One region of the Enterococcus sp. ZQ21 genome, then DNA from elsewhere that is predicted to be linked to it. Evidence: predicted binding sites of a transcription regulator. Region 1 holds the regulator's gene; each other region holds the start of a gene.
The links. Region 1 encodes HrcA, which represses chaperone genes, less so after heat shock. Its sites were predicted from a motif close to TTAGCACTCNNNNNNNNNGAGTGCTAA; they were not measured.
Positions count from the first base shown of each region.

Region 2: groES (co-chaperone GroES) is a predicted target of HrcA. The motif match lies at 4,735-4,761, and genes of this name have one in related genera.
Region 3: QK255_RS12815 (Hsp20/alpha crystallin family protein) is a predicted target of HrcA. The motif match lies at 4,765-4,791, and genes of this name have one in related genera.

Region 1 covers NZ_CP125658.1:1,114,087-1,124,941, reverse strand. Annotated here, with positions in the region: gene QK255_RS05480 (dihydrodipicolinate synthase family protein) at 1-879, opposite strand, end outside; gene QK255_RS05475 (CdaR family transcriptional regulator) at 1,238-2,338, shown strand; gene QK255_RS05470 (hypothetical protein) at 2,387-3,325, opposite strand; gene QK255_RS05465 (ATP-binding cassette domain-containing protein) at 3,328-3,954, opposite strand; gene dnaJ (molecular chaperone DnaJ) at 4,307-5,473, opposite strand; gene dnaK (molecular chaperone DnaK) at 5,624-7,453, opposite strand; gene grpE (nucleotide exchange factor GrpE) at 7,504-8,067, opposite strand; gene hrcA (heat-inducible transcriptional repressor HrcA) at 8,161-9,204, opposite strand; gene hemW (radical SAM family heme chaperone HemW) at 9,438-10,604, opposite strand; gene QK255_RS05435 (hypothetical protein) at 10,620-10,847, opposite strand.
Region 2 covers NZ_CP125658.1:2,200,158-2,211,012, forward strand. Annotated here, with positions in the region: gene QK255_RS10665 (LacI family DNA-binding transcriptional regulator) at 1-631, opposite strand, end outside; gene QK255_RS10670 (hypothetical protein) at 646-918, opposite strand; gene QK255_RS10675 (PTS sugar transporter subunit IIC) at 1,001-2,407, opposite strand; gene groL (chaperonin GroEL) at 2,739-4,364, opposite strand; gene groES (co-chaperone GroES) at 4,416-4,700, opposite strand; gene QK255_RS10690 (CPBP family intramembrane glutamic endopeptidase) at 4,925-5,587, shown strand; gene QK255_RS10695 (PTS sugar transporter subunit IIC) at 5,664-6,962, opposite strand; gene QK255_RS10700 (NAD(P)-dependent oxidoreductase) at 7,131-7,760, shown strand; gene walJ (exodeoxyribonuclease WalJ) at 7,861-8,670, opposite strand; gene QK255_RS10710 (two-component system regulatory protein YycI) at 8,725-9,594, opposite strand; gene QK255_RS10715 (YycH family regulatory protein) at 9,595-10,855, opposite strand, start outside.
Region 3 covers NZ_CP125659.1:38,294-49,148, reverse strand. Annotated here, with positions in the region: gene QK255_RS12840 (hypothetical protein) at 1-637, opposite strand, end outside; gene QK255_RS12835 (IS256-like element ISEfm2 family transposase) at 799-1,983, opposite strand; gene QK255_RS12830 (IS30-like element IS6770 family transposase) at 2,420-3,379, opposite strand; gene QK255_RS12825 (hypothetical protein) at 3,453-3,758, opposite strand; gene QK255_RS12820 (hypothetical protein) at 3,876-4,136, opposite strand; gene QK255_RS12815 (Hsp20/alpha crystallin family protein) at 4,273-4,686, opposite strand; one part of gene QK255_RS12810 (IS3 family transposase) at 5,056-5,954, opposite strand; one part of gene QK255_RS12810 (IS3 family transposase) at 5,954-6,182, opposite strand; gene QK255_RS12805 (ATP-binding cassette domain-containing protein) at 6,283-6,807, shown strand; gene QK255_RS12800 (bacteriocin immunity protein) at 6,867-7,163, shown strand; gene QK255_RS12795 (IS256 family transposase) at 7,222-8,391, opposite strand; gene QK255_RS12790 (cupin domain-containing protein) at 8,981-9,403, shown strand; gene QK255_RS12785 (ABC transporter ATP-binding protein) at 9,487-10,140, shown strand; gene QK255_RS12780 (ABC transporter permease) at 10,137-10,855, shown strand, end outside.

The DNA.
Region 1 (10,855 bases):
TTTTTCAAGTACTTCAGACATTTCTTTCTTTAATTGATCGGAAGACGTCGTGTTCGGTAAAATACTTGCTCCAACATCTAGTCCAATCAAATTACAAGCATCTTTTGTAGCTATTGGAAATGATGCACGGTCAAACATATTCCTAAATTCTGTCAATTCAAATTGCGCGTTTCGCGCGGAAGACAAGTCGCCAGTGCAATAATGTTCATAAATAGAGACGACTAATTCAGGGACAACATTCGCTGTAGATGCAACTGCGCCGACCGCCCCATAGACAAGAGATCCTAAAATCAAGGTGTCTCTTCCAGCCATTACTTTGAACTCCTCATTCTCAGTACGTCGAATATATTCTGCTGTCAAATGTACATTCCCACTACTATCCTTAATTCCAACAATATTCGGATACTGGGAAAGACGAACGACCAAAGAAACACTTAGACTATATCCAACTTTTCCAGGATTGTTATATAGCAAAACAGGTAGATGAGGCACAGCCTTTGCAATCGTGATTATGTGTTGATACAATTCGTCATCTGTAGGAGAAATGAACATCGGTGGCAAGATCGATAAACCATCAGCACCGTTTTCCTCTGCTGTTTTTGCCATCAACACTCCTTCCTTCGTCGTGATCGATCCAATACCCATATAAACTGGTACACGTTTATTGGCTGATTTAACGATTGTTTGGAGACCTTTCTTTTGTTCCTCTTTATCAATCGCAAAAAACTCTCCGTTACTTCCAAATGCTAAAATACCATTGACGCCTCCTTGAATCACATGTTCAACCATTCGTTCTAATGGTGCAGTTTTTATCTGATTCTCTTGATTTACCGGTGTAACAATTGGGACGATAATCCCTTTGACTTTTTCAATATCCATGCATTCTCCTCCTAGGGATGTTCATCACAACATAAAAGTGATTTTTTTCACAATCGTTTCTTCAATATTCATGCTACAAATCAATATCGCAATAATTATAAGAACGTTTTCATAATAAAAAGTATATATTTTCACAATGATTTAGGGTATGGTACAGGTAACAGAAATAATTCATCTTTTGATAAGATTATTCGTTATCCATCACAATTATCGATGATTTCTACAGGATAATAATCATTTTTTTTAAAAATAAATGTTATATTAGAAGTCTTGTTGATTTATTATTGAATTTCCTTTATATTTTTATGTAAACGTTACCTTTTGCTGTTTTACTGTATTTTCTTACAAGGAGAACTAGATGAACATCTCTAAACAATTAGCACGGAATATTGTCAAAAATCTCAAAGATGTACTAAAACAAGAAATCAACTTTATCGATACAGAGGGCATAATCATTGCAAGCACCGATGAGGAACGGATCAGGACCCTCCATGAAGGGGCAAAAATCGTTTTGGATACGAAAAAAGAAGTTTTTATCAGCGAAGACGGCCAATTCAAAGGAACGAAGCGTGGAATCAACGCCCCGGTGTATTTTGAACAACATATCATCGGTATAATTGGACTGACCGGTGGAAAGGAAGTGAAAAAGTATGCTGAAATTTTAAAAAAAATGACAGAAATACTCATAAAAGAGGCATATCTGAAAGATTTTACTTTTCAATTAAGGGAGAGACATCGTCTGACGATCGAATCGCTATTGTTTCCTTTCAGTCATTTTGACTCTCCTCACTTGATCGAGCTTGATTTTTCTTCTCCATATTATGTAGTTGTGGGGCAACTTCCTGACAATCAGGAATTGTATCAAGAGCAGATCACCCCTTTATTAGAGTTACTTGAAAGGGTCTTTTCTTACTACAGTCAGGCTTTGTTCACTGTACATAGGCAACAAATCATTATCCTAGTCAATCGCATTTCCAGAGCCTTATTGATATCGTTACTTGACAAAGTCCAGACAAATTTTGACAAATCGTATCAGTTACAACTGAACTTCGGAATTGGGTCGCTTTGTTATACAGAGCAGGAGACACCGCAATCTTTCCTTCATGCCCAGCATGCTTGTGAATGGATAACTTTCCATCAATCTGTGAACGAGATCCGCTTTTTTGAAGATTTAGACCTCGGGATCCTTTTACCAGCAATCCCATCAGGTCAACGATCATTATATGTAAACCGTATTTTGAAAAGCTTGACAGAAGAAGAAGTACATTTATTCAAGAAAACTTTGACATGCTTCAGTAAAAATAACGGAAGTATCAAAAAATGTGCAGAAGAATTATTTATTCATAAAAACACCTTGCAATATCGACTGAATAAACTCCATTCTCTCACTGGTTATAACCCTAGAAACTATGATGATTATCTTATTCTAAAGCTAGCTTTTTTGTTGATACAAATATGACGATTACAAAAAACCAGATGAACATAAGGTTGTCCGTCTGGTTTCTACTTATTTCTCAGTAGGACTGCTCCACATTCGTTGTAATTTTTCCATCGTCCATATATAAATAATGATGCCTATACCGATAATCACAATATATTCTATACCAAACTCAACCCGCGTCCCCGAATTGATCCTAAAAGTTGAAGCGTTTGTGTTAAATATTTTAGGATATAGATATAACAAAATATTCTTGAGATCATATTTTCCTAGTGGTGGCAAAAAAAGAAAATAACTTCCTAAGAGACATAGGCTGACGAAAGAATTCTTTACGACTGTTGTAAAATAATAACAAACTAAAAAGGAAAGAAATGCAAACCCCAATAGGACACTCAATTGAAGCGGCGCTTTCTCAAGATAAGATATTTGCCTAATTAACGCTTCATCGATTTGTGTCGATTTGTCAGCCTGAACAAAAAATCTTGAAAAAGACTGCAACATCAAAAATAAAATGAGGGAAGCAAGTATAAAAATAATCAAACTAAGAAACCCCGCTCCTATCTTATGACGATTGATTTGCCATTGAGAATCCAAACAGCGCCTGATTTTCATTGTATAGTATTTGATATCTGCATTTGCTATTACTATCCCGTATACCCCCGAAAAAAAAGGAAAGAGAACAAAAAACGAAGAAGACAATAATTGGTTGACCCCGTTTTGGACATTTAAAGCAGCAAAACTGGAATGATAAGCAACGTAATGATATTTCAACGGATTGTCAACTATTTCAGTATTTTGGTTCATACTGATAGAAAAAGGTTGTTCAAGTATTTCTTGGATCGTTTCACCCCTTGCCAAGGCTTCCTCTACATAATATTGGAAATGACGAAGATGACTTTGAATGAGCATTACTTGAGAAACGAACATCAAAGTAGAAAGCAACAATATTATTGAAAGAAAAAGGTAAAATATTTTCGAACGTCTTTGATAATAAAATTCAAAAAGCATTTTTACCTCCTTTTTGTTGAAATAAAAAAGCTGCGTAAATCCTCGGACGTGATAGGTTCTATTTTTCCGTTTTTTACATTTAATAACTCATCAGCCATTTCCAAGTAATATTCTTCATGACCACTTAAGATGACTGTAGCTTCTTTTTTCAGCTGAACCAAGCAATAAAGCAGCACTTTCCGATTCTTTTGATCTAATCCATTCAACACTTCATCTAATAAAACAACTCGCGGCGCAAGCAACAATAGCAATAGCAGCGAAAGCATCTTTTTTTCTCCCAGAGAATAGTTCTTAACTTTCACATACGATAAAAATGAAAGGGGTAAAAAATCGATTTTTTGTTTAGAGATTAGTTCTTTTATTTGCCGATTTTTTGTCAGTAAAATCAGATTATCTAATCCAGTTAGATTCAAGTAAAAAGGGGTAGAGTCAAAAACACAAAAACAACTACCTGTTTTTTCAATCGTTCCCGAGTAGCTATCAATACCGACAATGCAGCGAAATAAAGTCGTTTTGCCAATGCCATTATCCCCATAAAGATAATAGATTTTATTTTGATCAAATGTGAATGACAGATGATCAAATAAGATTTTTTGCCCAAATCGTTTAGAAAAATCGATAAGTTTCATAGACAAACTCCTGAATAGATTAGTACCATGTAGAACCACCATTACCATGTACTCCAACCATATACTTTTTTAATTTCTTCAATCAAAATGAACTAATTCAATCAATCGAGTTTTTTATTTATTTATATTTTACCAAAATATAGTAATGGCTCATTATCAACTTTTTATCAATATAGAAAGTGATAGCCATCCCCTTATTTCATTTCTTAGATTCCTTTTTCCCCTAATAAACGCTATTGAAAACTAGCATTACTAAGTGTTAATACATAAAAAAATAAAAGACTTACCATTTTTTCTAGAAATAGAAAATTTTGGTAAGTCTTTTTGACACTTGTGTTTTTTACTAGAAAAGCTACTTCCGCTTTTTCCCACCAAAAGCATCTTTGAATTTATCGAAGAAACCATCTTCTTGTTGTTCTTCTACTTTGATGCCGCCAGCTTCAGCGAATGCACGTAACGCTTCTCTTTGTTGTTCATTTAGATTTTTCGGCGTGATCAGTTTTACTTTGACATGTTGGTCGCCTGTTGCACCACCACGTAACTTTGGAGCGCCTTTTCCACGTAAACGGAAGTTCGTACCTGTCTGTGTACCAGCAGGAATCTTCAGTTTCACATCTCCATGGACAGTTGGTACTTGGACTTCATCCCCCAAAGCTGCTTGTACAAAACTTAAAGGCAATTCATAGTAGATTTCAGAGCCTTCACGGTCAAAGATATCACTTTCTTCTACACGGAAGACCACATACAAATCACCAAATGGTCCGCCGTTTTCTCCGGCTTCTCCTTGACCAGCTAAACGCATTTGTTGTCCTTCTTCTACCCCAGCTGGTACATTCACTTTGACTGAGTGAGCTTTCTTCTCATGACCTGAGCCATGACAGGTTGGACAAGGTTCTTTGATTTCTTTTCCTGTACCATGACAAACATCACAAGTTTGACGGCTCATCACTCGTCCAAGCGGTGTTTGTCGTTCTACATTGATCGTACCTGCACCATGGCATTTATGACAAGTAGTTGGTTGCGTACCTGGTTTTGCCCCATTTCCGCCACAAGTATGACAGATTTCTTCCCGATTGTACTTGATTTCTTTCTCTACGCCAAAAATTGCTTCTTCAAAAGATAAGTCGATCGTATATTGCAAATCAGCACCTTGACGAGGCGCATTGGGATCGACTGAACGACCTCCCCCTCCAAAGAACGAGTCGAAGATATCTTCAAAACCACCGAAGCCGCCGCCAGAGAAGCCGCCGAATCCACCAAATCCGCCACCAGCTCCACCAGCACCGTAATTTGGATCTGTACCTGCATGCCCGTATTGGTCATATGCAGCGCGTTTTTGCGGATCACTTAAAATTTCATAAGCTTCTGATACTTCTTTAAATTTTTCTTCTGCATCAGGTTCTTTATTGATATCAGGATGGTATTTTTTTGAAAGCTTACGATAAGCTTTCTTTATTTCATCTTCTGATGCTCCTTTTGAGAGCCCTAAGACTTCATAATAATCACGTTTTGTTGCCATAGGCTTTCCTCCTATTGGTTCTCATCATTTTCACGTCGCTTGTTATCATATCATATTTTGTTTGAAACAAAAACCGATACTTCAAACTATTTTTCAAAAGAAAAAGCCAAAGTAGCAACTTTGGCCTTCTCTCGAAATTCAGTGAACTGATTATTTATCGTCGCCATCGACTTCTTCAAAATCAGCATCAACGACATCATCTGCTCCGCCTTGAGCTGCTTCTGGGTTTTCTTGAGCTTGTTGTTGTGCCGCTTGTTCATATAGTTTAACAGTCAAGTTTTGAACGATTTCGTTCAATGCATCGCGTTTAGTTTTCATTTCTTCAATGTTGTTTGCTTCAACAGCGGCTTTCAATTCATCGCGAGCTGTTTCTGCTTTTTTCACTTCTTCTTCGTCTACTTTGCCTTCTAATTCTTTCAATGTTTTGTCCACAGAGAATAGCAATGCGTCTACATCATTACGTAGGTCAACTTCCTCTTTACGAGCTTTATCTGCTTCAGCGTTTGCTTCTGCATCTTTTACCATACGTTCGATTTCTTCGTCTGTTAGACCTGAAGAAGATTTAATCGTGATTTTTTGTTCTTTTTGTGTACCTAAATCTTTCGCAGATACATTTACAATCCCGTTTTTATCAATATCGAATGTTACTTCGATTTGTGGGATACCACGAGGAGCTGCTGGAATATCTGTCAATTGGAATCTTCCTAGTGTTTTGTTGTCAGCAGCCATTGGGCGTTCACCTTGTAATACATGGATGTCTACTGCTGGTTGATTATCTGCTGCAGTTGAGAACACTTGTGATTTACTTGTTGGGATCGTTGTATTGCGGTCAATCAATTTAGTGAATACACCGCCCATTGTTTCGATACCTAATGACAATGGCGTAACGTCAAGTAAAACAACATCTTTTACATCACCAGTGATCACGCCGCCTTGTATAGCAGCACCCATCGCAACTACTTCATCAGGGTTAACTGATTTGTTTGGTTCTTTTCCTGTTTCTTTACGTACTGCTTCTACAACTGCAGGGATACGAGTAGATCCACCGACCAAAATAACTTCGTCGATTTCTGATTGTGATAAACCTGCATCTTTTAGTGCTTGACGTACTGGTACTTTCGTACGTTCTACTAAGTCAGCTGTTAATTCATCAAATTTTGCACGTGTCAATGTCATTTCCAAGTGCAATGGTCCAGATTCACCGGCTGTGATAAATGGCAAACTGATTTGTGTGCTTGATACGCCAGATAAATCTTTTTTCGCTTTTTCAGCGGCATCTTTCAAGCGTTGTAACGCCATTTTGTCTTGAGATAAGTCAATGCTGTTTTCTTTTTTGAATTCTGCTACCATGTAGTCGATGATTTTGTTATCAAAGTCATCCCCACCTAGATGGTTGTCACCAGCTGTTGACAATACATCAAAGACACCGTCTCCTAATTCAAGGATTGATACGTCAAAAGTACCACCACCAAGGTCGAATACTAAGATTTTTTCGTCACGATCTGTTTTATCCAAACCATAAGCAAGAGCAGCTGCAGTTGGTTCATTGACGATACGTTCTACTTCTAAACCAGCGATTTTACCAGCATCTTTTGTTGCTTGACGTTGTGCATCGTTAAAGTAAGCTGGTACAGTAATAACTGCTTTTTCGACTTTTTCACCTAAGTAATCTTCTGCAAATCCTTTAATATATTGAAGAATCATTGCTGAGATTTCTTGAGGTGTGTATGATTTGCCTTCTACATCTACTTTGTAACCAGCTTCACCGATATGGCGTTTGATTGATGAAATCGTATTTGGGTTTGTTACAGCTTGACGTTTTGCCACTTCCCCTACTTGGATTTCTCCATTTTTGAATGATACAACAGAAGGTGTTGTACGGTTTCCTTCTGGGTTAGCGATGATTTTTGCTTCGTTTCCTTCTAGTACTGCTACTGCAGAGTTAGTCGTACCTAAGTCAATACCGATAATTTTACTCATAATTAACGTCTCCTTCTTTAATTGAAAGTGTAAGTTTTATATCCGCACAATTATTGTGCAACAATGACCATAGTTGGTCTTAACACGCGATCATGTAATTTATAGCCTTCTTGTAGTACTTCTACAATCGTATCGGCTGGTGTATCTTCAGTCGCTGGAACAGTTTGTACTGCTTGATGAAGATTAGGATCAAAGGATTCTCCTTTAGCAGGGATTTTCTCGATTCCTTCTTCTTCCAGTGCGTTACGTAAACTTTCCAAGACCATTTCCACGCCTTTTTTCAAGCTTGCTCCTTGATCATCTGACACTTCTGTGGCTAATGCACGTTCCAGATTGTCAATTGATGGAAGCAATTTTTTGGCTAAATCTTGTGAACGGTATTTTTGTAATTGCTCACGTTCATTTTTTCCTCGATTTGCCATATTTGCGATTTCCGCACGAGCCCGCAAATATTTATCTTCCATTTCTTCTAATTCAGCTTTTAATTTTGCTGATTCGAATTCTTCCGCTTCAACTTCTGAAATGCCTGAATCTTCTGCAGCTTCGACATCGATTTCCGGTTCTGGCTGAGCATCTGTCATTTCTTTATCTAGTTCTTCTTGATTTTCTTTCACGATACAGTCTTCCTTTCATTATTCAGTCAGCTGTTTGATTGCTCTTACTAAGAAAGAGAGAACGATCAGCTGCAAATAGCTTCGTTATTCACATTACGAGTTTGACAAGTCAAGTGATCGATAGTAATCAGCAAGCTTAGCTGCTAGTTCTCTTCGATAAACATCCACTAGACCAAACATCCGAGAATAAGGCATACTAGTCGGCCCCAACAAGGCTATTGTACCTCTTCCATGACCATCTATCTCGTAACTTGCTTGAATCATGCTCATATTCTGCAATAAATCATTACCTAATTCAGCACCGATTTTGATACGAATATTACTATCCATCGGAGTGATCATTTGTGTAAGTCCATCGGAGTCTTTCATAAAAGAAAACATCGATTTAAACTGATCAAGATCTTGACGGGGCTCATAATCCAAGAGATTCATTTGTCCACTGACATAAACTTTTTCTTCAAACACATGACCAAGAACGGTGTCAAACAACTGGGACATCCCTTCTGTGGTCTGGAAATATTTATGAAGAATCATCGGAATCTCTGTACGTAGTTTATGGTATACCGTCATCAGAGGATCCCCGACTAGACGGTCGTTTACAATTTGCACCATTTTTTCTAGTTCCTGACTTCCCATGTATTCGGGAAGAGTGAACACTTGGCTTTCTACATTTCCCATATCTGTCACGACAATCGCAATGATCTGTCGATTATTCAAGGGTACGATACGAAAGCCTGTTAGTCGGCGGTCTTTTATTTCAGGTCCCAACGAAAAAGTCGTATAACTTGTCAGCTCAGATAAGATCTCAGCAGATTGCTTAATGATCTCATTGATCTCATGAAATTCTCTACCTAAAGACTGACGTATCAGCAGCAGGTCATCTTCTGCTACGCGAGCAGGTTTTAACAAATGATCCACATAATAACGATAGCCTAAAGCAGATGGAATCCGCCCAGAAGAAGAGTGAGTCTTCAACAGCAACCCTTCATCTTCTAATGCCTTCATATCATTGCGAATCGTTGCTGAACTGGCCTTGACTCCCTCAGACATCAATGTTTTGGAACCAACGGGCACGCCACTACTCGTATAGTGTTGGATGATCAGACGTAAAATGTCGTTTTGTCGCTTTGTTAACATCTTCCTCACCTCTCATTAGCACTCATATATTCTAAGTGCTAATCCACTTATAAATATAGCAAGAAGCCCTTCTCCTGTCAAGAGAAAGACTTCATTTTTTAGCACTCTATCTTCCAGAGTGCTAATTATGAGCAATTGCTATAAATCCAATTATATCAACGTTTCAATAGTTCTTTATTGTATTTTTGAACTTTTTTTATTTAAATTCCGATAAAAAACAAATATTCTTTAAACTATTTTTCAAACAAAAAACGCTCAAACACATTGTTTCCCAAAAAAGTCCCTCTAGGTGTCAAATAAATACGTTCTTCTTCATTAACAAGTAACCCTTCTTCCTCTAACTTCATCAACACATCTCCATACACCGATTCAATCGTTTGTTGATAGCGATCATAGAAGTGTTTTTTAGCAATCCCAGTTTTTTTTCTTAGCCCCAAGAACATTTCTTCTTCTATTTGATTTTTTCGTGTCAATTTTTCTTCTTCCAATACTGGGCGTTCATTGACTCGTAATGGACGTAAATAGTGTTGGATCGGTCCTTTGTTGCGATAACGAATATTTCCAAGATAACCGCTAGCTCCTGCTCCAAACCCAAAATAATGGTCATTGTTCCAATACATCAAGTTATGCTGCGACTCGTGTCCGGAAAGCCCAAAGTTACTTATTTCATATTGGTGACGTCCATGCTTTTCCATTGCTTCAATGGTCTCTTCAAACATTTTAGTTTCCGTTTCCTGATCAGGCAGTTCGAGTCTTCCTTGTCGTACCCAGTTCATGAACATTGTTTTGTTTTCTAGGATCAATGAGTACAAAGAATAGTGAGGCAGATCCAAAGCCAAAGCTTTTTCCAAAGTATCCCGATACCCTTCAAGTGTTTGTCCCGGTAATGCATAAATCAAATCGATGCTTACATTGGTAAAATTTTCTGCTTTTAAAAATTTCATCGTTTGATACACATCTTCTGCGGTGTGTTTACGTCCAATTTTTTTCAGTAAGCGATTGTCAAATGTCTGAACTCCCATGGATAAACGATTGACGCCATAGTTTTTCATCACTTGAAGCTTTTCACGGGTCAAATCGCCAGGATTCGCTTCTACAGTAAACTCCTTACCATCCTGGAAAGGCAAGATCTCTCTAGCTCCTGATAACAATCGATCAAGTTGTTTAGCAGATAAAGAGGTCGGTGTTCCGCCCCCTACATAAAGTGTTTCCAAATTCGCTGTCGGGTGACTTTCCAGCATTAATCTCATTTCATTCAGCAGCATTTCCACATACTCATCTACCGGTTGCCCTTCTAAAAAAACTTTATTAAAGTCACAGTAATAGCAGATATGCTCGCAAAATGGGATATGAATGTACGCAGAAACCTTGTTTTCTGCGGGATTTATTGTTTCTATCATTGAACTTCTTTCTCCTTACGTCGAAAAGTCGTACCGATTTTCGACCTTCTTTAAACGGTGTGCAAGCACCAGCTCCTTGAAATAAGCCGCATGTTTATAATCTAAGAAGTCTAGTTCCAAAAATGCTTGCTTATTGTCATCGGAGCTACATGTGGCTTTCACAACCTCTCGATAAACGGTGTTCCCAAAGCTAACCTTCGGCATTAACTCAAAATCTGCAAAAATATGAAAAGCTATTTTCACAGATTCCT
Region 2 (10,855 bases), 1.1 Mb from region 1:
AAACAAGTGACTCATCAAAAAATGGAAAAAGTCGACGACATAGTTGCAAAGTGATCTTTGAATTATAACTCAGCCTGCCACTTCGCCCCAATGTGATGCCCAATCGTTTTACCCCTTGCTGCTTCAAATAAGAAAGACCTTCTGTAATCGATTGTTCTCGATCAATAAAGACGCAACTTGCCTGTTTTTCCTTGATTTCTTCACAAAAAACTAGAGGACCATATTTTTGATAATCCAGCAAATCTTCTAGTGTATTGGCACGAGATGTGATGATCAAACCATCGAACGCTTTAGCTGCAAATTCTTCAAGATAGCTTCGCTCTTTTTCTTTCTGATAACCCGTCGGTAAAAGCGTCACTTTGTAATCATAGTCAAACGCCTCTTCAATGATCCCACTGATCAGCTGATCAAAGTACGGATGGTTGGTATAAGGCAAGATTACTCCGATACTTTTCGTTTTTCCATAACTCAACTGTCTGGCTTTTGCATTAGGGATATAATCGACTTCTTTCATGACCGCAAGTATTTCTTTCCTTTTTTCCTCATCTACATATGGATGTCCATTGATCACACGTGAAATAGTAGAAACTGAATAACCTGTGAGCTTTGCGATATCTCGAATATTTGCCACTGCTGCTTCGCCACCTATACAAAAAGATTTTCTTGTAAATAGTCTACCACAGCTGGACCGCATTCAAAAAACTGATACATTTTTCCATCATGAGAAAAACTGATCCGCTGGCCACCCCAATATATATCTTTTGTCAACGTTTCGATTTCATTCATCGGTATTTCTTTTACTATATTCTTATTCAGCCCTTGAAAACTGTACAACGTTAATATGGAACCCTTAAACTCGACAAACGCATAAAAATAATTGTTCGTTGTGCCATCTGTTATCTCTACATAGGTATTCATTGCAAGCCCTCCTTTTGATACTTTGAGTATAGTGTATGAAACGCGTCTCATATCAAGGAGTTTGTTTTGCAATAGAAAAGTTCTATTCCTCTGGTTCACCTAAATTTAGATCTAAGCGGTTTGCTGCTAAAATAAATGGCGCCCAGATCAAAGCAGCTACTATTAAATTAATGGTTGTTAAAACGATGGCTCGCCAATCTCCCGCAGTAGCTAAAAATCCACTGATGATCGTTGGCATGACCCAGATCACATTTACTACAACCGGACGAACAAGCCCAGCCATCGTGGCAAAATAGGCGATCGTTGCAGTCGCAAGAGGTGCCAAGATGAACGGAATCATCAACAGCGGATTCAACACAACAGGAAGACCAAACATCACTGGTTCATTGATATTGAAGATTCCTGGTGCAAGCCCCAACTTTCCTACCGTTTTATAATCTGCCCGTTTAGATAAAAATAAAATCATAACGATCAACACCAGCGTGACTCCAGCTCCCCCCGGCCAGACAAAAGCTTCAAAAGAACCTGCCACCCATTTGAAAGGAATGGGTTCATTATTTTGAAAGGCATTCGTGTTTTCGACCATCGCGGTACCATATAAGGTCTGCAAAACAGGTGACATGATATTTGTGCCGTGAAGACCAAAAAACCAAAGAACATGCACAAGAAGAACAATGATAAAGACCGCTCCGTAACCTTGTGACAAGTTCATCAAAGGAGATTGGATGGCTTCAGAAATCCAGTCAATCAGCGGCTCACCAGCTGTTTGTCTAAAGATATAATTAATCACTCCAACGACGTATAAAGAAACTAATGCAGGAATAATTGCCGCAAAAGCTCTTGCTACAGCAGGTGGCACAGAATCCGGCATCCGTATGATGATCTTTTTCTTGATCAGAATCGCAAAAATAATGACAGAAATAAATCCAAAGATCATAGCAGTGAACAAACCAGACCCACCCATATATTTACCAAAATTAAAATAGCCCCATGCGCCTACTGATAACGTTTGTCCTCCGTCTGGCGTTCCAGCAATCACACCACCTGCAGAAGTAATCAAATCTGCTGCGTCTTGCGAAAGCTTCTCGGGCAACGTCAACACCGCTGTTGCTGCATCGGGTAAGCCGATAATAAAAGCAACCAGAGAAACAATACTTCCTGAGACAGGATCGACCTCATAGGCTTTCGCTAGATTCGCTCCTAGTGATAAGACAAAGACCACTGCCATAATAGCTAAAGTACCATTCCAGATCAATCCATTTACGCCAATGACTGGGGTAAAAAATGTCGTGATTGCATTCCCTTCACCTAGATACGTATTCGGAAAATCCCGCATAAATGCGTTCAGTAAAACAGCAATTGCTCCTGCCATCGTAGCTGGCATCGTACCAATAAAAGCATCTCTCAATGCAACCAAGTGTTTCTCCGACCCGATTTTCGTTGCAACTGGCAAAATATACTTCTCCATCCAACTCATTAATCCATTCATTTTTTCTCCTCCTGTTTTTATTGTTACCAAAGCTCCTTTTTTGAATACGCATACATTATAATGATATTATAAATATAGCATAGTTATTCCTATCTGGCTATCTGTTTTTATCAGATAAAATAAATAACTATGCGAATGCAAAAAATATGCATAATCCTTTATAAATAGTATAGTTTCCAACTACTCGCAAAAGCAAATGATACCATTTAAATAACACTTATTATGAATAAGTATACAAAAAAAGTAGAAAAGGAAGTATTTCGCTTCCTTTTCTACTTTTTATCTATCTTTCTCAAATAATGGGCTACGCTAGATAAGCAAGGTGCTTTTCTTACATCATACCGCCCATCATTGATGGATCCATTGCAGGAGCTGCTGGTGCTGCTGGTTCTGGTTTATCTGCAACGACTGCTTCTGTTGTTAATAACAAGGCAGAAACGGAAGCGGCATTTTGCAAGGCAGAACGTGTTACTTTAGTTGGGTCTACGATACCTGCTTCAACCATGTTTACCCATTCTCCAGTAGCAGCGTTGAAACCAGTACCTAGTTCTACGTTCTTCAATTTATCAACAATCACTGATCCTTCATAACCAGCGTTTTCAGCGATTTGACGAATTGGTTCTTCTAAGGCACGAACAACAATCTTGATACCTGTTGCCACGTCTCCTTCTGCTTCTACAGCAGAAACTTTGCTGATAACGTTCACTAGAGCTGTACCACCACCTGAGACCATTCCTTCTTCTACTGCGGCACGTGTAGCATTCAATGCATCTTCAATGCGTAATTTCAATTCTTTCAATTCTGTTTCAGTAGCTGCACCGACTTTAACAACAGCTACACCGCCTGCTAATTTAGCTAAGCGTTCTTGTAATTTTTCGCGGTCAAAATCAGAAGTTGTTTCAGCAATTTGGTTTTTGATTAATTGCACACGCGCTTCGATGGCTTCTTTTTCTCCTGAACCTTCTACGATCGTTGTATTGTCTTTATCTACAACGACTTTAGACGCATTTCCTAAGTTTTCGATTGTTGCATCTTTTAATTCTAGACCTAGATCGTCAGTAATTACTGTACCACCTGTCAAAATAGCGATATCTTCAAGCATTGCTTTACGACGATCACCGAAGCCAGGAGCTTTTACAGCTACTACATTGAATGTTCCGCGGATTTTGTTCAAAACAAGCGTTGGTAATGCTTCGCCATCTACATCGTCAGCAATGATCAATAATGGACGTGATTGTTGCAAGATTTGTTCTAACAATGGCAGAATGTCTTGGATGTTAGAGATTTTTTTGTCTGTAATCAAGATATATGGGTTTTCTAGAACAGCTTCCATTTTGTCGTTATCTGTTACCATATATTGTGATAAGTAACCACGATCAAATTGCATACCTTCTACAACATCTAGTTCTGTTTCGATTCCTTTTGATTCTTCAATTGTGATGACACCGTCGTTTCCAACTTTTTCCATTGCATCAGCAATCAAATGTCCAACTTTATCAGAACCTGAAGAAACAGCTGCTACTTGTGCAATGGCTTCTTTTGAATCAACAACAGTTGAGATATTATGCAACTCTTCCACTGCGGCTTTTGTTGCCAATTCGATCCCGCGGCGAATGCCTAGAGGATTAGCACCTGCAGTTACGTTTTTTAAACCTTCGCGAACGATTGCTTGTGTCAAAACAGTTGCTGTCGTTGTTCCGTCACCGGCAATATCATTTGTTTTTGATGCTACTTCTGATACAAGTTTTGCACCCATGTTTTCAAAATGATCTTCTAACTCGATTTCTTTTGCGATCGTCACACCATCATTTGTGATCAATGGAGAGCCGTAAGATTTTTCTAGTACGACATTTCGGCCTTTAGGTCCTAATGTTACTTTCACTGTATCTGCTAATTTATCTACCCCGCGTAACATAGCTGCGCGTGCGTCTTCTGCAAATTTCAATTCTTTTGCCATGATTGATTCACCTCATCGATTATTTTTGATTATTTTTTCTATCTTCAAAATTTACTCAACAATCGCCATGATATCTTTTCCTGCGACGATCAGATATTCTTTTCCTTCGTATTTTACTTCTGTACCGGCGTATTTTTCGAACATAACTTGGTCGCCTGCTTTCACAGCGGCAGGAACTTTTTCACCGTTTTCCAACAAACGGCCCTCACCGACTGCAACAACTGTCCCAGTTTGGGGTTTCTCTTTAGCTGCAGAAGCTAAAACGATTCCTCCGACAGTTTTTTCTTCTTCTTTTGCGACTTCGATAATGACGCGATCACCTAATGGTTTTAACACGATAAATCCCTCCGATAACTCTTTTTTTAATTCGTTAGCACTCTTAACCTTCGAGTGCTAACCTACATTTTTAATAATACTCATTCTCCCTCTTTTTTGCAAGCTTTTAAATCAAAGAAAAGAAATTTTATTCTGACAGTTGCTTATTGAAATTATGATATAATTGAAATCAATCGATAAAAGCTTGCCTTGCATGCTTGTTATCCCTTAAAAGGAGGAATTACATGTCTTTAAAAAAATATAGTTTCCTCAGCATTTTTTGCTATGGTTTAATTTTTATCTCACCCTTGATCCTCGCTTCGATAGGACTTGTAAAATCTACGTCTGAATTGATCACAGCAACTGCAGTCATGTATATATTGGGCGCGGTTGTCCTAGCTATTTTTTATTTTAAGCAACGTGAGCCTTTAGCGATCGAATCAGCAGTAAAAAAAGCTTCTGTTCCAAAGATCGTTATTTATGGATTAGTTGGGATCTTTGTCGCATTGCTTCTGCAAAGCATCGCTGTCATGCTGGAATCTGTATTGTTTGGCGAAGCAACCCCTTCTGAGAATACACAAAATATCATCCAGATGATCATGGAAGCACCTGCTTTTATTTTGGCGACAACTATTGCAGGCCCCATCATGGAAGAGTTCGTATTCCGCCGCAGCATACTGGGGATCATCAGCCGGTATTCAAATTTTTGGGTCGGGGCAGTGATCAGCTCTTTGCTGTTTGCGTTTGCTCATAATGATGGTCATTTGCTGATTTACTTTTTCTTAGGTTTCTTCTTCAGCCTAGAGTACAAAGCTACTGGTCGGATCTGGACATCAATGATCACACACGTAGGAATGAACACATTAGTTGTTCTTGTTCAATTAGCTGTCCAAAAAGGACTGGTATAAACATGATTAGAAATACTCCTGTCATCCTAGATTGGTGATTTTTCCAATCTAAAGCGACAGGAGTATTTTTGTTTTTTTAGTCGATGATCTTTTCTGCTGTTCCAGCATTTTTTGTCTGTCTTTCCTTTTTGAAGTTTGCAGAATCTATTTTTTTCAAAAATGGGAAATAAATAAAAAAACTAATTGCCAGCACGATACCTTGTAAAATCGCTGCAGGCACTCCGCCTACTAAAAAACCCGAGAGGATCGGCGGTGTTGTCCAAGGAACTTGGACCGCTGTAAATAAAGGAACAAATCCAAAATATAAAGCGGAATAGGTAATCAATCCTGAGAGGATCGGCGCGAAAATAAAAGGAACAGCCATCATCGGGTTCATCACAATCGGTGTGGAAAAAATAATCGATTCATTGATATTGAAAAAGGCTGGTAAAAGAGAAAGTTTTCCTAATTCTCGGTATTTCCTCGATTTCGCAAAAAACATCATAAAAAATACAGCCCCTAACGTCAAACCTGCTCCGGTAACAGTCATGAATTGATCAAGAAATTGCTGAGTAACGATATGCCCGCCATTTGCCACAGTCAATTCTTTTCCAGAGGCTAAGATTTCTGCATTTGCTAATGAGTTTGCTTGTAAGATCGGACTAACCAACCCATTGACCATCGCAGATCCATGAAGACCAAATAGCCATAAAAACGGGACAAAAAAACCTAATAAAAGCACACCGAATAACGTGTCTATCAACGATTGGATCGGAAGCTGGACGTACGTCCATATTCCTTGAATAACAGTCATCCCGAACAACTGTTGAAAAACAGCTGAACCTATAAGCGTAAAAATGACTATAGCAAGTATTGGAATCAATGAAGTAAAAGACTGCCAAACATTTTCAGGAATCTTCCCTCTTTGCCTCCACCCTTTCGCAAATCTTGCTAAACGTGCATAGCCCCATCCGATGAGGAGCCCGGTTGCAACTGCTCCTAGTATCCCTTCACCGCCTGTCCAGATATTATCTATCTCTCCCTGAACATTAAGTGGCTGAATAAGTAGTAGGTAAGCAGACAAGGCTGTCATGCCGACTGGCAAGCGATCGATGTTTTCTTCTTTTGCATAAGCATACGCAATAGCAAAAACGATCCAAAAGGCTATCACGTCAAACGTAGCCTGGTATACTTGTGTAAAATACATAGAAAATCCTGTTTTGTCTATCCACTGAGCGATGTAATCTACAGGAAAATGAGCAAATAAGAAAAACAGCGAGCCAGCTATAATTATCGGGATCGTATAAGTCATTCCATTACGCAAAGCAGTTAAGGGTCTAAGATTCACAACAGATGTTATCATTGGTAAAAAGGCACGATCTAACCACTCTTTCATTTCTTATCTCCTTCATCTTCTATTTGATTAACTAGTTTTCTTAATTTAACTATACCTAATGAACACGAACCATGAAAGGAATGCGCACTAAGCTTTTCAAAAAACGGATTCTTTGACGAATATCCAGTAACTGCTTACAATGGACAGGAATAAAAAAGGAGGTTTTTTATGAAAATCGCAATCATTGGCGCTACTGGTCATGCAGGTTCATTTATTTTAGACGAAGCATTGTCCAGAGAGTTAGATGTGACGGCAATCGTGCGTCATCCAGAAAAATTACCATCAGATGTTCCGTTTATACAAAAGGATTTATTTGAGTTGACAGCTACTGACCTTGTATCTTTTGATGTTGTCGTTGATGCTTTCAACGCTCCTAAAGGAAAAGAAGAAATGCATCAAACTTCTTTGTCCCATTTGATTGAGATACTTGAAGGAACCGATACACGCTTAATCGTCGTTGGGGGTGCCTCTTCGTTATTCTTGGATACAGAAAAGACGACTCGTATGATTGACCAAGTACCTAAAAATGCACCCTTCTATCCAACAGCTTTCAATATGTACGAAGGATTGCTAAAATTGAAACAATCTAAAAATCTACAGTGGACTTATATCAGTCCAGCTTCTTTATTTGATCCACACGGCAAGCGTACAGGCACTTATTTATTAAGTGATGATTATCTACAAAGAAACGCTGCTGGCGACAGTACGATCAGCATGGCAGATTACGCGATTGCATTAGTAGATGAGATACTGGATAAACAACATGAAAAACAGCATATCAGTGTAGTCAGCCGATAACACGGTTGTTTTGTCAATGTTCTGAAAAATAAAAACAGAAGATAAAACCAACACTAATTGATTTTATCTTCTGTTTTTATTTTTTTATTGACTGAACTATTTAAATTGAAAATAGCTCAGTTGCTTCATCTGGATCTGTGTCATAGATTTCAAAATCATGTCCAACGCCAAAATCTTTTTCTTTCAAAACATTTTCCATCGTTAAATGAGCAAGTTCTTTCATATTGTTTTCCTTGCTAAGATGACCAAGATAGATCCGTTTGGTCCGATTACCGATCACATCAGTCATGACAAGTGCACCATCTTCGTTGGAAAGATGCCCTCTATCTCCTAAAATACGCTGTTTTAGATTCCACGGATAGGGTCCCATGCGTAACATCTCAAGATCATGGTTACTTTCCATCAAATAACCATCGGCATTTTCAATGACACCTCGCATGTAATCACTGCAGTATCCGGTATCCGTCAACATGACGAATGAACGGTTTTCTTTATGGAAACGATAAAATTGCGGAGCTGCTGCGTCATGGGAGACGCCGAAACTCTCAATATCGATATCGCCGAATGTTCTTACTTTTCCCATCTCAAATAGATGTTTTTGTTCCACTGGTACATTCCCAATCAGCGGCTCCATCGCTTCCCAAGTCTGCTGATTGGCAAAAACATCCAAATGATACTTACGAGCCAAGACACCCACACCATGTATATGGTCTCGATGTTCATGCGTCACAAGTATTCCATCTAATTGGTCCGGTGTCCGATCAATTTGAGCCATCAAGGAAGTGATTTTTTTACCGCTAAGTCCTGCATCGACCAAAAGCCGTTTTTTTTCACTTTCGATATAAAGTGAATTACCCGAACTTCCACTTGCTAGGATACTGATTTTAAAAGCTGGTTTTTCTTCAGCCATTTGACTCCTACTTCCCTTCTTACTTTGTAAACTTTTTTCATTATACTCGCTTTTTTATTGATCTTCCACTTTTGGTACAGTGTTGTTTGTCACGATCGTATTGCTGAAAGCGTTGACACTCTCGATTTGAACCACTTTATCACTTGTTTCGATCGCTACATGCCAAACAGGAACATACACATTTTTTTCCCGGACTTTCAGAATACAGGAATAAGCTAGTTGACGCCATAAGATTTTTGATCCTCTTGGTATTTTGTTATTGATGTACAATGTATTGATTGCTTCCTCTTCTGTATACAGTTCCGTCTTTTCACGCAGCTGCTCGATATCAGATAAATGCGTCTGCATGTATTTCGTGATACTATAATCGTTATCGTTTTTTTCTAAAGAAAGAACGATTTTTGCTGTATCATCATTGAACGGAATACCTTCATACTCTTGGCTTGCTTGGATTTCTAGTGGTTCTTCTTCTAAATGAGAAAAGTTTTTCGTATACACATACTCATTACCGAACAAAATATTGTCTTTGTTAGCTAAAAAATCTTCCAAAGAACTGCTGATCTTATCTGGATCAATCACGTTCTTTTCAGATTCTGAGCTGGATAAGGATTTTGTCAAAACATCGCCGTCTAAAAACACGCCACTTTCCAACAATCCGCTTTTACCAGCCTTGCGATAATTTGCTAATGAAGTGCTAAGATTGGTCTGTTCCGCGCTAAGATAATAGCCTTGCTTGCTCTCAGAAGAAATCTTCCCCGTATAAGTGATATCGTCACTAGCCAGACGTTGTTGGATGGATTCAGTCTGATCAGAACGAATAACATTGTTTTCTTGGTATACCGCATCATGATAACTGCTGAATAAAAACACATTCAACCCTAAAAAAGCGACGAAAAATATCCATTCGATTTTTTTAAAATCCAATTAATTCGCCTCCAATCCAGGTAATTTTTCCAGAAGGTCGTTAGCTGAATACCAGTTATCTTCATATTTCACATACCATTCAGGTAAGAGATCAACGACGCGATTCGTTTCTTTAACATTTTGCCATGTATAGCCAACGATTACTGAACCAATCTTGTTGCTATCTGCTCCCTTAGCTTCCAGCTGCTGGATGATTTCATTCGTACTTGCAAGTTCTACTTCTTCATCTGAAGGTATCGGTACTTGAATCGTATTCAAACTGGTTTGAATATTCACTTGCACCGAACCGTTCGTTTCACCGCCAACTTCCACACCGATCTGTCCTCTGCTGTCCGTCCCAAAAACCGGGAAGCCTTCCACGAAGATCCGGTAATCGATGGTATTGTCACTGCGGTCAAAATATCTAAGATTCCCTAAAGAACTGCCTAATTTGCTAATATAGGGAAAACTTTCAGAAAATACACTAGCATTTTCTTTTTTCTCTGGCAGCTCTCCTCGAAAATCAACTACTTGCGTTTCCGAATGGATAGACATCGTTTCATTCCCACCGTAAAAAATCAATTCATTGCTTTCATCATTATTCTTCACGCTATCTGGTTTCTGGAAAAAAGCATTTCTAAAAAGTGTATAGGGTTGCTGCGAAAGGATATAGCTGTACTTTTTCAACTTGATTGAATGTTTCGTAGCATATTGGGTGTCGATCGTCGACGGTTCTGTTGACATTTCTGTCCATTTCGTGTCGTTTGCTGTTAATTCTTTGTTGATATCCTCCCAATTCAACGAAATATTCGCTTCATATACAAGGTGGTTCGAATAATTCAAAAATCGGATTTTTTTGTTTTCTTGATCGAATTGTATTCTAGTAAAATACATATTTTCGCTTTCTTTTGCCAAATTCGAGACGTCTACATCTAAATCAAATGCTTCCTTATATTCTCTTAGCAAAAAAGGCGCATTATAGGCCAACTCGAAACCAGATGTCAGGTTTTTCACTTGTTCGAATTGTGATTCATCTCCCGAAACGACTTCAGAAAGTTTCCCGAATCTTGCTTTATCGATGATCAATTGCAATCGGTACACGAGATTTTCACTGTTGGTTTCTTGGATCGTTCCCGAATGGTGCCACGTGACATGAAGCGGAAGAAAAACTTCAGAAGTTTTCCGATTGCTTTGAGACTCGATCATTTGAGTGTTTGTCTCATCGACGCTGATCGAACTTTTCCCTGCTGGACTCAGCCAGATGTCATAAGAGAAATATAAA
Region 3 (10,855 bases), on a different replicon from region 1:
TAAATTTGGATAAACGCTCATAAACATCATAATCGATAGTATTGTACGTATTTATTTCATCAAATTTATTCATGTCTATACTAGTGAAAAAGATAGACATAAATTTTAATTTTTTTTCATAGTCTTTATTTTCTTCACATTGATCTATATACATATCCATCAGATCGATTTCTTCTATCTCTCCATGTTGATCCACTGAATCCCATATGAGAGACCATATTTCTTTCTGAACAGCTTCATTCTTGGATAAGTTACTAATATATCTTTTCCTACATTCTGTTCTATATTTAACGGTTTCACTAGAATTGTTTTTTGAATAAGTACGCTTGTTAATAATCCAAAAATAGCACCTAACTAACGATAGAATAGATAAGCTTATGCCGATTACATATAAAAGAAGTACTATACAGTTAAGTTTTCTATAAAACTCATTACTTGCTGAATTTGTTTGATAGAAAAGTAAAGGCAATGTTAACAATATTAGTCCAAAAGACAGTTTTTTTATTTTTATAACTTGATCAAATACTACCATTTTATCCCAATCAACAGCATTCTCATTTTCAAATAAAAATGTAGCAATTGGTATAAATAATGCCAACACTGTACTTGTTATATTCCATAAAAATCCCGAATCCATAATTATTTTCCTCCTATATAAAATTTGTAAAATGTAAATATAATTACTCAATTATCTTTTTAAAAGCTTCCTCCATTAATATAATATTATCATCCAAATCATCGATGTTGGGAGCGTCAATAATTTTGTGTAAATAACTCGTCCTTCTGCAAAATAATGGGTTACTCAGTAAACATTGAAGCTAATGTATCCGTCACTTGTTGGAAGCCTTTATGGCTTCTATTTAAGAATTTTTGATTGTATGTATCAAAGATGGATACTAGGAAACGCTCTAGTGATTCTTCATTTTGAAACTGATCTTTTCTGCGGCTGTATTTCTTGATTTGTTTATTGAAAGATTCGATTAAATTAGTTGAGTAAATGCTTCGGCGGATACCAGGCGGAAACTCATAAAAAGTCAATAAATCTTGATTTTTTATCAGTGACTGCGTCACTTTAGGATAAGTTTTCTGCCACTTCTCAATCATACTCCCTAAAAAGGTATTTGCCTCTTCCTTTGAGCTAGCTTGATAAACAGCCTTAAAATCATCACAGATTTCTTTTCGATCTTTGACACGTACTTTATGAGCAATATTACGGGAAACGTGAACACAGCAATGTTGGTATTTAGCTTTAGGATAAATCTGGTGAATCGTATCTTTCATGCCTTTTAAGCCATCGGTAATAAACAGTAAGACATCATGAACCCCTCTGGAGTAAATGTCCTGTAACAACTCATTCCAAACGTAGGTCGATTCAGTCGGAGCAATCGCATAACTTAGTACTTCTTTAGTGCCGTCTTCTCGTATACCAATGGCAATATAGATTGCTTCTTTGGAGACGGTTTGCCGTTTTAAAGGAATATAAGTAGCATCCATGAAAATAGCGACATACTTATCATTTAGAGTTCTAACTTTAAATGCATTTACTTCTTCAGTCTCAGTCAGCACTTTAGTCATGTTGGACATGGTTTGGAGCGTGTAGTGATGCCCATACATTTTCTCAATCAAGTCTGCGATTTCCGACATGGTAATACCTTTTCGGAAGAGGTGAATGACGGTCTCCTCTAACGTGTCATTCGTCCGTCTATAAGCAGGAACAGTCTGTTGCTTGAACTCGCCATTGCGGTCGCGCGGAATCTGGAGATGAAGTTCCCCATACTCGGTCTTGACCGTACGGTCATAGGAGCCGTTACGAGAATTACCCGTGTTAAAACCAATGCGATCATACTTTTCGTAATCTAGGAAAGCCGTTAACTCCGTTTTGAGAAGCGTATTGACTGCTTTTTCCAAATGGACACGGAATAATTCATTCAAATCGCCTTTGTTCGCTAGAGTCTTTAGAATTTCTGTAGTAAAATCGTTCATATGGAAGTCCTCTTTTCTGTGAATGTGTTGTGGTAACTCTATTCTACAGAAGGGACTTCCTTTTTTCTATTTACACAAAATATTTTACACTCTCTCGATGTTACATCTATAGAATTCTTTTATTACTTTCAAAGTATCTAAAGTTATCACAAATGATAGTTTTTCCAATACATGTATTTGTAACGCTGATTCTATTCCAATATTTGATGCAATATGATTAATAGTGCCAGTTCCATGAACATCCATTGATCCAATTCCATATATAGAAAAATATAGAGATTTGTCGATATTAAGTCTTTTCATCAACTTCAGTATGCTTGTTTTCTTTTCTTGGTCTAAATCGTACCAATGCCTATTGTCCCATCTTTTTGTTCCTTTATACTTAAATAATTTTTTCTGTTCATTCTTGTAATACGTAATTATATCATATGATTTGTCAAATTAAGCTAGAATAAAATGCTTCTTGTACATAGCTCAAAAATATTTCGATTGGTGTTCTGTAATTCAATGATTTTCTTGGAATATGATTACGTTGATTGCTGACACTGGAAATAAATGTCTGATTCACTTCTCTAAAATCCATTGATTTCGGCAGTCCATTACGACGCAGAATCCCGTTAGAATTCTCGTTTAATGGGCGTTGAGAAGGTGTTCCAGGGTCCGCAAAATATATATCAATATCATGTTGGTTACTAATGGCTTTCCAGTTAGAAAATTCTTTTCCACAGTCAAACGTAATAGATTTAAAGAAGTTTTTAGGGAAGCGAGAAAACCATTGATTAAGGGCAGTTTCAATATCTAATGCCTTACGGCCGTTGGGTTTAATCGTGATAATGACTTTAGATAACCTTTCAACTAAAGTAATGACGGCACTTTTATGATGAATGCCAACGATCGTATCACCTTCAAGGTGACCAAACTCAGAATTGAAATCAGGATAATTATCAGGTCGATCATGGATTGAGCGCTGATACTGTTGTTTTCCCCGTTTTTCCTGATGGCCATTGGGTTTTCTTTTACCTTTCATCGGTAGTGTGTCAATATCAAATATTCCTTTAGAAAATAAACGATAAAGTGTTCTCATACCGCATGAAACAGGCCTTTCTTTTCGCCCGATAATGACGTCAGGCGTCCAACCAAGAGTGACTTTCTCTTTAATGTAATCTACTTCATGAGCAGGTAATTGAATGACTTTTCTCCCACATTTTTTCTTATTTTCTTTATACTGGTGCCAATAATCAAGAGCAGTCTTGCCTTGGTTGAACTTATTGACTACACTATAAATAGTTTGTATAGCACGTCCCATTCGGTTAGCGATTTCAACCGGCTTATTATGTTGAAGATAATATGATTCTATCATTGTCAGTTCGTCTATGGTAAGATGTTTGTAGGTCATTTATGGTTACACTCCTTTGTTTTCTTTCGTCGGAAATACAATTTGAGTGTACCATAAATGCCTTTTTATTTTTCTAACTTAATTTTACAATTCGCGTATTCAAAAAAAATAGCACAATGGCAAAGATCATAAGAGAGATCATAAACCCCAATGAATGACTAAAAAGAAAAGCAGAATCACATGCCATATCATCCAATATTTCTTCAAGAAAATAAATAAGCGGGAAAAAGGGAAGGAATAGTAGAACATCGATCCAGCACCATTTTTTTCTTCTTTTGAAATAACATAAAACAATAAACATGAACGTGCAGGGAAGTAAAAACAAAGCTTTACTCATAACTAACAAAATACCAGCTCCTTTTATTTTTTTCTCCCCCACATTCAAAGAGTCACAATGGTATGTACTTAATAATAGAAAAATGGATCAACTTGTATGAATATCAGCTGAAAAGATCTGCACCAAATAAAAAACTTCCAGCCAAAACTGACTGGAAGTTTATTTTTTTCTGAAATATTCTAACACAAATATGAAAAAGATGGCCGAAGCTAATAAGCCAATTTCGTAGCAAAACAATGAGCTACCAGAGTCGTAATAATAAAATCCTCTAATCTTATGAATAAAATAGATCATCGGACAAGCAGATAAGAGTAAGTATTTATTAGGCCTTTTGAATAAGTAAAAGAAAGCACTGGTCATTATGATAAATGGTGTCCAAAACAAAAGTTTACTTAAGACAATCAAATGATCAACTCCCATATTTTTTACCAAGAGAGATCATAACATCTTTATCGTAAAAACAAAATATTTTTTTGCTCATTTTGAAAATTTAAACATACTCGTTCTTATCCAAATATATAAAAATCGCCCCTCATCCATCGAGAGGCGATAAGTTCTAATTTAACTCAATTTTTTTTGTTTCTTTTGGCTGATGAGCTGTTTTAGGTAATACTAATTTCAGCACACCGTTTTTAAAGGTTCCAGTGATTTTTTCTTCATCAACATTAGGAAGATAGAATGAACGTTTGTAAGAGACCGAATGTCTTTCTTTCCGTACATAGTTGCCATCTTCTTTATCTTCTGTATGGGACTCATGATTGGCGGAGATCGTCAAAGTATTATCTGAATATTCAACTGTCGTGTCTTCTTTGTCATAGCCAGGCATATCAGCAGTTAGTTTGTATTCCTTTTCATTTTCGACTAAATCCACTTTTGGATAACTTGAAACACCTAAAAAATCATTGAATGCTGGACTAAACACGTCATTGAAATCAGGGAACATGTCGCGAATGCTAGGTACATTTGCCATTTTTAATCATCCTTTCAATAAGTATTTTTTATTAATAAAGTTAAAATAAAGTTAATGCAATAGCATCTAAAGTTTTCATTAGAATTCTCCTTTCTTAAATGATAAAAAAATTATATATCAAAAAGAGAAACATTGCTTATATAACGCTTAGGAATTTTAGCAATCTATGCAAAAAGATGAAAATTTTTTTTGCTCTTCCATTAGTACACATTTTTTAGCTGAAGCTGTAAATTTCATGTCTTAATTTTTTTAGTGAGCTTTTATACTGGATTTGTAAGAAAAAAGAAGGAGAGGATCACATATGTCGGATTGGTTGGATATTGCAGGTGGATTTGAGTCAATATCTTGGACACATTTTAGTAGAGACGGTTAAGCCATTTTTTCTTTTGCTAATTCTTCAAATTCCTGTGGGGTTAGATAGTGAATCGAGCTATGGATTCGATTTCGGTTATAAAATCCTTCAATGTAGCTAAGTAGCGCTCGATTTGCTTCTTCAAAATCTGAGTAGCTAGTCGTGTAGACTTCTTCTTTTTTCAATGAGGCATGGAAAGATTCGATTCCAGCATTATCATAAGGTGTTCCTTTTCTACTATAAGAATGCCTTATTTTGTTGGTTTTAAGCCATTGTTCCACTTCTCTTGCTGTGTATTGGCTGCCCAAGTCAGTGTGTAGAATCATTCCTTCTGGAATGTGATAATGTATTTTTGCTTTATTCAATGTTTGAATGACACAATCCACAGTCATTCGTTTTGAAAATGTATAACTAATAATTTTTTTCGTGTGTAAATCCATGATTGAAGATAAGTAACACCAACCATTTTTCTTAGTAGGAATGTACGTAATGTCAGCTGCCCATTTCTCACAGATCGTTTCAGTAGAAAAGTCCTGATTTAAGAGATTCTCTTTTGAAATGATCGGTTTATTAGACCTTTGAGGTCTATATTTTTTAACTACAATCGACCTTAAATTTAATTGTTTCATTAGCTTTTGGACATGTTTAAGAGATACTGAAATCCCTTCTTTTAATAAAACTTGATGGATCTTTGTGGCACCATAGCGTTGTTTATTCGTAAAAAAAATTGTTGAAATCTTCTTTTTCAACTTATTATTTCTGATTTCTGTAGCTGTCAACGGTTTATTCTTATAAAAATAATAGACACTTCTAGGGATTTCTAATAACCGACACAACAAAGAAACAGTGTAATCCTTACACCATTTTTCAATAAATTGAACAAGCGAATTTAGGTTTTCCGAGAGAATATGGCTGCGGCTTTTTTTAAGATTTCAAGTTCCTCATTTAAATGAGCATTTTCTTTTCTCAGTTCAGCTACTTCTTTTCCAGTCAGTCCTGTGGACTGATCAGGTAAATATAAATTCTTCCATTTGTAAATCGTTGCTTCAGATAAGCCATATTCTTTCGCTAACCCTTGAACAGAACGTCCAGTTTGATTCAGTTCAACAATCATTTGTTTAAAATTTTCTTCATATCGGGTCATAAAAATTCATCCTCTCGTAGATAAGTTTAATTTATTCTTGTCTCTACGAAAAGCTGTCTAAGATTTGATACTAACACCAGGAATAAAAGGTGATAGTGGTGTGGGAAAGTCAACTTTAGCACAACTTCTAGCTGGATTTTATGTACCAGATAGCGGGAAAATTTGTATAAATGAGAAAAATATTGAAAATATTAATAGAAAAGACTTACGTAAATTAATTACTTATGTTCCTCAAGAATCTTTTATTGTGAGTGGATCCATTAAAGATAATTTAGTTTTAGGTTTAGAAAGTGTCCCTAATGAAAAAGAATTTGATAAAGTATTGAAAGATACTTGTTTGTGGAGTTTTATTAATGAGCTTCCTCTGGGTCTTGATACGTATCTAGAAGAAAATAGAACGAATTTATCAGGTGGTCAAAAGCAAAGAATAGCTCTAGCAAGAGTTTTATTATCAGAAAGTAAAGTTTTATTGTTAGATGAAGCTACGAGTGCTCTAGATTCTAAAACTGAAATGCGAATTTTTGATAAGTTATTAACATACTCTAATAAGACATTAATAATGATATCCCATAACCTTAACTTAATAAACAAGTGCGATTTGATAATTGATTTAGATAAAAAGTGACTTCGAGAAATTATAATAAAATTATTTAAAAGTAAATTAAAATTAAGGAGGATTAATAAATGAGTAATTTAAAATGGTTTTCTGGCGGAGATGATCGAAGCAAAAGAGCAGAAATAATTATTACTGAATTATTAGATGATTTAGAGACAGATTTAGGAAATGATTCCCTTCGAATGATATTGCACACCTACCTTGGAAATCTGAAAAATGAAGGAACTTCAGTACCTTTAATTTTAAGTCGTATGAATTTAGAAATATCAAATGCAATAAAAAAAGACGGTGTATCTTTAAATGCAAAGCAATCAAAAAAATTAAAAGAATTGATGTCTATATCTAATATAAGATATGGTTATTAGTAATTTCGGTTGCGTCAAGAATTATGTGTAAATGGAAAAAACCATTCTGTCGGTTAAGTTAAAACATTGATTCTAATGTATCTTGTATTTCTTTAAAACCTTTATGAATCCGACACAAAAACTTCTGATTATAGTTGTTGAATTGAGAAACTAAGAATCTCTCCAGAGATTCTTCATTAGGAAATTGTTCTTTTCTTTTTGTATATTTTTTTAATTGTTTGTTAAAACCTTCAATCAAGTTAGTTGAATAAATGGTTCTTCTGATTGATGGAGGAAAATTATAAAAGGTTAATATAGCAGGATTCATGAGTAATTTAACTACTCGTGGATACTGCTTTTTCCATTTATCTATCATAAAACTTATTTGATTCATAGCTTCTTCTTTTGAAGCTGCTTGATAAACCAATTTAAAATCATTACAGACTTCTTGTCGGTCACTAACACGAACCTTATGAGCAATGTTTCTAGAGATATGGACACAACATTGTTGAAATTGAGCATTTGGATAAATACTATGGATACTATCGTTAATGCCGCTTAAACCATCAGTTACAACTAATAAAACCTCTTCTAAACCACGGTCTTTTAAGTCTTGAAGTATTTCTTTCCAAACATACGAAGACCCAGTTGGAGCAATACTAAACCCAAGAACCTCTTTGGTCCCATCTAGTCGGATACCTATGACAATATATACAGCTTCTTTTGAGACAGTTTGTCTTTTTAAAGGAATGTGAGTAGCATCCATAAAAATGATTGAGTATTGGGATTCTAAGGACCTTTCTTTAAAAGCAACAACATCTTCAGATACTATTTGAGTGATATTGGAAATGGTTTGTGGCGTATAGTAATGACCATATATTTTTTCAATCAACTCAGAGATTTCAGACATAGTGATTCCTTTTTGAAATAATTGGATAATGGTGGTTTCTAAAGAGTCGTTACTTCTTTTATAAGCAGGCAACGTTTGTTGAGAAAACTCTCCGTTTCTATCTCTAGGAATTGCCAAATTTAATTCTCCAAACTCTGTTTTAAATGAACGAGAATAATTCCCATTTCGGGAATTACCTGAATTAAAACCAGTGCGATTATATTTCTCATAATCAAGAAAAGCCGTTAATTCAGCTTGTAGCAGTGTATTGATAGCTAATTCTAGATGACGACGGAATAAGTCATCCAAATCACCTTTATTGATTAGTGTTTCCATAATTTCTGTAGTAAAATTAGTCATGAGAAAGTCCTCCTATAAAATTTCGGTTGTGGTAACTTTAATTTTACAGAATGGACTTTCTTTTTATCTACCTAAAATTTCTATTTACACAAAATATTTTACGCTATCCAAAAATTCTCATGAAAAAACAGAATTTAATAGCATGATAAATTAGAGAAGATAGTTTAATGTGCTTATAGGAACACCCCACTTTTACAGTCACAATCAATAACCTTGCTACTTTCTTTCGAAATTGATAAGAGTCTAAAGGATTGGCAACGCTTGATAGTGAGCATAAACTTAATGTACGCTAGTTAGTTTACAAGTGTAAACTAAAAAAGTATGATGTGTCGTCTCTGAAATTCTCCCTAATTCAAGTCATAACCAGAGTACATATCGGTTATTTTTTGATTCCATATTTTTTCCTTTATGTGCTGAGGATTAAGGGGTACCAATTGTAATTGCGCGTTATATGGTCTTTGTTTAGAATCGCTCTCCAAAAAGCCAATTTTTTTGCATAGAATTTTTAGATGTGGTACCATTAATTAGAATTATTATAAATAATAAGTAGGTATCATTGTTTCAGTACAAAGACTAGGAGGAATGGAAGATGGAAATAGACTACAAGGATCATGGGAAGAAGCCGTATATCATTAATATTGAAGACGCCACCACAGGAAATGATAATTACCGGACGACCATTTGGACAGGCAGTAAACTGCAAGTCACCGTAATGTCCATTCAACCGGGCGATGACATCGGTTTGGAAGTGCACGAAGGCATTGACCAATTTATCCGTATTGAAGAAGGAGAAGGCGTGTGTAAAATGGGGCCTTCTAAAGATAACTTACATGTTCAACAAAAAGTGATGGATGATGACGCCGTATTTGTTCCGGCGGACATGTGGCACAACATCGAAAACACCGGTGATAAGCCGCTCAGACTGTATACCATTTATGCTGGTCCAGATCACCTTGAAGGAACGGTTCACCCTACTCATGAAGACGCCAAAAACGATCCAAACGAACACTGAGGTACACTAGGATGAAACAAAAGCCCTGCACCCGTATGGATGGTCCACTGGTGCAGGTCTTTTTTATAAAGGAGAGAAGTGGTATGAGTGATTCATTGTTTCAATTAGAGAAGGTTGGTTTTCAGGCAAACGGAAACCAAATCCTTCAAGATATCTCTTTTACAGTAAACAAAGGGGAAGTGATTGTTTTTTCTGGTCCTTCTGGAAGTGGAAAAAGTACCCTTTTGAAATTAATTGGTACGCTGCTTTCCCCAACTTCCGGAAAAATTTATTATCGAGGTACGGATCTGCAAAAAATCGATCCTGTGGAGTATAGAAAAGAAGTCTCTTATTTCTTTCAAAACGCTTCTCTATTCGATGAGACAGTTCAAGAGAACTTGTCTTTTCCTGCCCGCATAAGAGAAGAAGGATTTGATCGGGAACGTGCAAAAAAATTGTTAGAACGAGTTCAAATACCTGAAACTTACTTATCGAAAGAGGTCAAGGAACTATCAGGAGGGGAAAAACAACGGGTTGCATTGGTCCGAAATTTGATGTATCAACCGAAAGTGTTGCTCCTGGATGAAGTTACCAGTTCATTGGACCAAGAAAACAGGGCGATTGTCCTTGATTTAGTCCGAGACATGATGAAAGACCAACAAACTACGGTGTTGGCCGTCACTCACAACCAGGAAGAAATCGACCAAGCTTCTCGTCTGATTACTATCAAAGGTGGAAAAATGGAGGAATCGAAATGACAAACAATTTGGAAATCAGTAATCTTTCTTTGCTTTTATCCTCTGTCCTCTTGATAGTTGCCTTGTTGATTGATTACAAAGAGAAATTGGGATTAGGAAACGACATTTTTATTGCGGGAATTCGCGCTGTCGTTCAATTATTCCTTATTGGATATGTATTGAGCTACGTATTACGAGTGGATAACAACTTTCTCACTTTAGCGATGGTTTTGTTCATTGTGTTCAACGCTTCTTATAACGCCCATACACGCAGTGAGGGGATCAACCGCTCTTTTAAAATTTCAACGACGGCTATTGGAGTAGGAACAGCCTTGTCCTTACTCATTCTTGTTTTTTCAGGAGTCATTGACTGGACCCCTTCCCAAATCGTTCCAATTACAGGCATGATTGCCAGCAACGCCATGACTGCGATTGGAGTGACCTATCGGTCTTTGAATTCAAAATTTACGGACCAACGCCAACAGGTATTGGAAAAATTGGCATTGGGAGCCAATAAAAAACAAGCGTCCATGAGTATTGTAAGAGAAAGCGTCAAAACGGGCATGGCTCCTTCTATTGACCGAACAAAAACGGTTGGACTTGTCAGCCTACCAGGTATGATGTCAGGGTTGATTTTTGCGGGAATTGATCCTGTTCAAGCGATTCGTTACCAAATTGTTGTGATGTTTATGTTGATTTCAGTTACTGCGATTTCTTCATTTATTGCTAGTTATAT